DNA from 2 places in the Erwinia sp. INIA01 genome. Region 2 is predicted to be linked to the other one. Evidence: predicted binding sites of a transcription regulator. Region 2 holds the regulator's gene; the other holds the start of a gene.

What was found. Region 2 encodes PhoB, which activates phosphate uptake and scavenging genes when phosphate is short. Its sites were predicted from a motif close to CTGTCATAAAACTGNCNNAT; they were not measured.
Region 1: a site for PhoB is predicted at 1,719-1,738, ahead of phoA (alkaline phosphatase). Genes of this name have one in related genera too.

Annotation. Positions count from the first base shown of each region.
Region 1 is NZ_JAPDNC010000016.1:54,445-57,581, forward strand. Features, by position in the region: gene OMR58_RS22810 (amino acid ABC transporter permease) at 1-591, shown strand, start outside; gene OMR58_RS22815 (amino acid ABC transporter permease) at 593-1,330, shown strand; tRNA gene OMR58_RS22820 (tRNA-Ser) at 1,464-1,551, opposite strand; gene phoA (alkaline phosphatase) at 1,799-3,137, shown strand, end outside.
Region 2 is NZ_JAPDNC010000009.1:162,566-165,702, forward strand. Features, by position in the region: gene OMR58_RS16955 (PstS family phosphate ABC transporter substrate-binding protein) at 1-153, opposite strand, end outside; gene phoR (phosphate regulon sensor histidine kinase PhoR) at 172-1,485, opposite strand; gene phoB (phosphate response regulator transcription factor PhoB) at 1,509-2,198, opposite strand; gene sbcD (exonuclease subunit SbcD) at 2,418-3,137, shown strand, end outside.

The DNA of each region.
Region 1 (3,137 bases), on a different contig from region 2:
GCGATGCGCGACAGCAGCCTGGAACCGCTGCGCTGGCTGGCGATGGGCTACAGTTCCCTTTTTCGTAATACTCCGCTGCTGGTGCAGCTGTTCTTCTGGTACTTTGCCGCCGGGCAGGTCCTGCCGGGCGCGGCGATGGACTGGCTCAACAGTTCACATCAGGCCGGCCCTTTTACGTGGCCATCGTTCGAATTTCTTGCCGGATTTTTCGGCCTGACCGTTTATTCCTCCGCCTTTATTGCTGAAGAGATCCGCTCCGGGATTCGCGGCGTCGCGACCGGGCAGAAGGCTGCTGCACTGGCGATGGGGCTGACCGGCTGGCAGGCGATGCGCTACGTGGTACTGCCGCAGGCGCTGAAAATTGCACTGCCACCGCTGCTGGGCCAGTACATGAATGTAATTAAAAACTCGTCGTTGACCATGGCGATTGGCGTGGCCGAACTGTCTTATGCTTCCCGCCAGGTGGAAACCGAAACTCTGCGAACTTTCCAGGCATTCGGCGTGGCCACGGTATTGTACATCGCCGTTATTGCGCTGCTGGAAGGCTGGGGCATGTGGCGGCAGCAGCGTAAGCCGCTGGGAGGGCACTAAAATGGATTTCAGTATTATTCTCGATAATCTGGGCTATATGCTGTGGGGCACCTGGCCAGACGGGCCGCTGGGCGGGGCAGCGCTGACCCTGGCAATCAGCCTGATGGCCGGAGTGGCCTCGGCGGTACTTGGCACGGTGCTCGGCGTGGCGCTGGCGATGTCGCGCGGCGTGGCCGCCGGGCTGCTGGCGGCGGTACTGGGTTTCTTCCGCGCGATTCCGGTGATTATGCTGATCTTCTGGACCTACTTCCTGCTGCCTATGGTGTTTGGCGTTGAGATCCCGGAAATCACCACGGTGGTGTGCGCACTGGCGCTGATCGCCTCGGCCTATCTGGCTCATGCGGTTAAGGCCGGTATTGCGGCGATTCCTGCCGGGCAGTGGCAGGCAGGCCTTTCACTAGGGCTGACCCGCTGGCAGACGCTGCGAATGATTGTTCTGCCGCAGGCGCTGCGGATGATGGTGCCTTCCTTTATTAACCAGTGGATCTCGCTGATCAAAGACACCTCGCTGGCCTATATTGTTGGAGTGGGGGAGCTGACCTTTCTGGCGACGCAGGTGAACAACCGCAGCATGGTTTACCCGATGGAGGTGTTCCTGTTTGTGGCGCTGATCTATTTTATCTTCTGCCTGTCGCTGGATATCCTGGCCAATGCGGCAAATCGTCGCTTCAGTGCGCAGGGCCGGGTGCAGAAGCGAGCGTGGCTCGGGTGGAGAAAACAAAAAAGCGCCTTAACGTGAGGCGCTTTCTTAAATACGTTATAAAACGTCATTCCTGCCGTTTGTCGAACCCTGTCGAGGGTTCTCACCCTCCCTGGCCGCGAAATATGCAAAAAAAAAGCCTGAACTTTCGTTCAGGCTCTCTCTTTAAATATGGTGGTGAGGGAGGGATTCGAACCCTCGATACGTTGCCGTATACACACTTTCCAGGCGTGCTCCTTCAGCCACTCGGACACCTCACCATATTGTCAATCTCATCACCCGCAGGGGGCAACGGGGCGCTACTATAGGCAGTCAGCTGTTACCGGTCAAGCAGTATTTTTCCCTGTGCTTCCGTTCGGTTAACTCCTGAGCAGCTGTCTTACCTCATCACCTTTTGCGCTGCCGTTGTCATCTTATCGTCACCTGGCAGACACAAAACTGACATTGTTGTGTCGCAGACTGGCTCCCTGAAATCTTTAGAAAAATTTATTCATGGAGATCGTAACAATGAAACAGAAAGCCTTTGCCCTCTCGTTGCTGACCGCGCTGGTGTGCTCTACCGCTACAGCGGACCTTGCCATATGGAACCGCGCCGCACAGGGTGATATTACCGAACCGGGCGGTGCGCGCCGACTGACCGGCGATCAGACCGAAGCGATTAAAGCCTCGCTGAGCAATAAGACCGCGAAAAACGTGATTTTGCTGATCGGGGATGGCATGGGCGATTCTGAAATTACCGCCGCGCGTAACTATGCCGAAGGAGCGGGCGGTTTCTTTAAGGGAATTGATGCGCTGCCGCTGACCGGCCAGTATACCCACTATGCGCTGGATAAAAAGAGCCACAAGCCGGACTACGTGACTGACTCCGCCGCTTCCGCTACGGCCTGGGCCACCGGCGTAAAATCCTATAACGGTGCGATTGGCGTTGATGTGAACGGCAAGGACCATCCATCTCTGCTGGAACTGGCAAAAGCCGCCGGTAAGGCCACCGGTAACGTCTCTACCGCCGAGCTGGAAGATGCGACTCCGGCGGCACAGATCGCGCACGTCACCTCACGTAAGTGTTACGGCCCGGAGAAAACCAGCGAGCTGTGCCAGAGCAACGCGCTGGAGAAAGGCGGTAAAGGCTCAATTGCCGAGCAGCTGCTGAACGCGCGTGCCGACGTCACGCTGGGCGGCGGCGGTAAAACCTTCGGTGAAGCGGCGAAAGCCGGTGAGTGGCAGGGTAAAACGCTGCTGGAGCAGGCTAAACTGCGCGGCTATCAGCTGGTTAACGATCTGGACGGCTTGAATGCTCTGACCGTGGCCGATGACAGCAAACCGGTGCTGGGCCTGTTCGCCGACGGCAATATGCCGGTGCGCTGGAAGGGGCCAAAGGCAACTTATCACGGTAACCTTGATGGTAAGCCGGTGACTTGTGAAGTGAATGCTGAACGCCCGGCCTCAACGCCAACGCTGGCGCAGATGACCGAGAAGGCGATCCAGCTGTTAGAGGATAAGCCGCAGGGCTTCTTCCTGCAGGTGGAAGGTGCATCGATCGATAAGCAGGATCATGCGGCGAATCCGTGCGGCCAGATCGGCGAAACTGTGGATCTGGATGAAGCCGTGCAAAAAGCGCTGGAGTTCGCGGCCAAAGACGGCAATACGCTGGTGATTGTTACCGCCGACCATGCCCACTCCAGCCAGATTATTGCCAATGACAGTAAGGCACCGGGCCTGACGCAGACGCTGAATACCCGTGAGGGCGGGCTGATGACCATCAGCTACGGTAACTCAGAAGAAGATTCGCAGGGGCACACCGGTACTCAGCTGCGTATTGCTGCCTTCGGGCCACATGCGGCGAACG
Region 2 (3,137 bases):
CGGATACTGACGGTTAAAACTCTCGCCCCACAGCGCCATCAAATTGCCCAACGTATCCGAACCCACGCTGGACAAATTCCCCGCCAGCATGCCCTCGCGGGCCGGAGCAACGGAAGTAAACAGCAGCAGCGCCAGCGCCATCAGCTTTTTCATAGCAAGAAACCCGTCAGATTAACGAACCGCATTCTCAACCAGTTCGGCGCTGACAATCAACCTTGGCGGCAACTGGAAGCTGAAACAGGTTTCTTTATTCGGCTCGCTGGTGATATCCAGCCGGGCATTATGGTGGCTCAGCGCGTGCTTAACAATCGCCAGCCCCAGCCCGCTGCCGCCGGTCTGACGGGAACGTGCCTTGTCCACCCGATAGAACCGCTCCGTCAGGCGCGGAATATGTTCGGCGGCAATGCCAGGACCGTTATCCCGCACCTTAAACTGCGCGCCGTGGCTATTGCGCAGCCAGCTGATATCGATACGCGTTCCTTCCGGGGTGTGGTTTACCGCGTTATACACCAGATTAGAGATAGCGCTGTGCAGCTGCTCATCGTTGCCGTATACGCGCAGATGCGGGTCGGTGTGGAAGTGAATCTCATGGCGGCCATTACTGAGAGTTTCTGCCTCACGCTGCAAAATGCGCAGCATTCTGGGCACATCCACTTTTTCCTGCATATCCAGAGCCGGTGCGGCCTCAATGCGTGACAGTGTCAGCAACTGTTTCACCAGACTGTCCATCCGCCGGGTCTGCTCCTGCATGGTATGCAGCGCCTTGTCACGCACCCCACCCTCCAGCACTGAATCATTCATCATTTCCAGATAACCCTGCAGCACGGTGAGCGGCGTGCGCAGTTCATGGCTGACGTTGGCAAAGAAGTTACGACGCGCCCCCTCCAGTTGATGCATCTGCGTGACGTCCCTGGCTACCATCAGCCACTGGCCTTCACTGTAGGGCATCACGCGGAACTCAATATGGCGGTGATTGTTCAGCACCAGCGTCAGCGGGCGGCTGAAATCACGCTGGCGTAGATAGCGGGTAAATTCAGGATAGCGCAACAGGTTAAGGATATTCTGGCCGTTATCCTCAGGCCAGCGCAGCGCCAGCATCTGCTGGGCCAGGCCGTTACACCAGAAAATCGTCCCTTCTTCGGTGGTGAGAATCACCGCATCAGGCAGCGATTCCGCACCGCTGCGAAAGCGTTTAATCAGATGCCCCAGCTCACGACGGCGACGGCGGTTACGCGCCTGCATCTGATAAAGCCCGTAGAAAAGCGGCTCCCAGCTACCCCGTCCGCTTGGCGGGGTCATACTGCGGTCAACCCACAGCCAGTGGGAAAGGCGAAGTAAGTTATTGAAGTGGAAACCCAGCACGCAGAGCACTGAGACTAACAGCAGCCAGGGCAGATACCCGATCAGCAGCCCGAGCAGAAGCGCGGGCAGGCTGGCGAGCAGCAGCTCCAGAAATAATCTCTTCCAGGAGAGGCGTTCCAACACGGTTCAGACTCCAGTGCGAACGATCAGTAGCGTGCAGAGAAACGGTAACCTGTTCCACGAACGGTTTGTACCATACGGTCATGCCCGGTCAGCTCCAGCGCTTTACGCAGGCGACGAATATGCACGTCAACGGTACGGTCTTCGACGTAAACGTTAGTCCCCCAGACGTGGTTTAGCAACTGTTCACGGCTGTAAACACGCTCCGGGTGAGTCATAAAGAAGTGCAGCAGCTTATATTCAGTCGGCCCCATTTCCAGCGGCTGGGTGTCTGACATTACGCGGTGAGAAGACGGGTCAAGGCTCAGCCCCTGCATCTCGATCACCTCTTCCACCGCCATCGGCGAAATACGGCGCATTACGGCCTTGATCCGCGCCATCAGCTCCTTCGGCGAAAACGGCTTGGTAATATAGTCGTCGGCCCCCACTTCCAGGCCGCGCACGCGGTCTTCTTCTTCACCGCGCGCCGTTAGCATCATCACCGGAATATCGCGAGTCATTGCTTCACGCTTCAGATGCTTAATAAACTGAATGCCGGAGCCGCCGGGCAGCATCCAGTCCAGCAGAATCAAATCCGGCCAGGGTTCAATCAGCAGGCTAACCGCGCTGTCGTAATCCTCAGCTTCAATGGGTTGATAGTCGTTTTGTTCAAGAACGAAACACAACATCTCGCGGATTGGGGCTTCATCTTCAACTACCAAAATACGCTTAGCCATTATTGCTCCTGCTAATGTGACAGGCTGTCACGGGGGATATGCGGCGCCATTATGCGTCAGTTTTATGACACTTTTATGAAAAAAACACCCCCAAAATCGGGAGCATAGCGAAAAAGCAGCATGGATGATTTCAACCTGACCGCCGGCAATCACTTGCCCCGTGAACAGCAACAGCGTTTATAATCCCTCGCAACATCATCAGGCTATGCAGGGAGTGACATGCGCATCATTCATACCGCCGACTGGCATCTCGGGCAGTTTTTCTATACCAAAAGCCGGGCGGCTGAACATCAGGCCTTTCTCGACTGGCTGCTGGAGCAGGCGGAAGCGCAGCAGGCTGATGCGATTATAGTCGCCGGTGATATTTTTGATACCGGATCGCCTCCAAGCTATGCCCGCGAGCTGTATAACCGCTTCGTGGTGAATTTACAGCAGACCGGCTGCCAGCTGGTGGTGCTGGGCGGCAACCACGATTCGGTGGCGACGCTGAATGAATCGCGCGAGCTGCTGGCCTGCCTGAACACCCGGGTGATTGCCGCCGCCAGTGACGATATCCGCGACCAGGTGCTGGTGCTCAACACCCGTGACGGCCAGCCGGGGGCGATGCTGTGCGCCATTCCCTTCCTGCGCCCACGTGACATTATGCGCAGCCAGAGCGGCCAGTCGGGGCGCGACAAACAGCAAACATTGCTGGAGGCGATTACCGACCACTATCAACGCTGCTGGCAGGAAGCACAGGTGCAGCGGGCCGCCCTCGATCTGACGCTGCCGGTCATCGCTACCGGGCATCTGACTACCATGGGGGTGACCAAAAGCGACGCGGTGCGCGATATCTACATCGGCACGCTGGATGCTTTCCCGGCCGATGCCTTCCCGCCTGCCGACTATATTGCGCTAGGTCATATCCATCGCGCCCAGCGCGTGGCCAACAGCGAACAC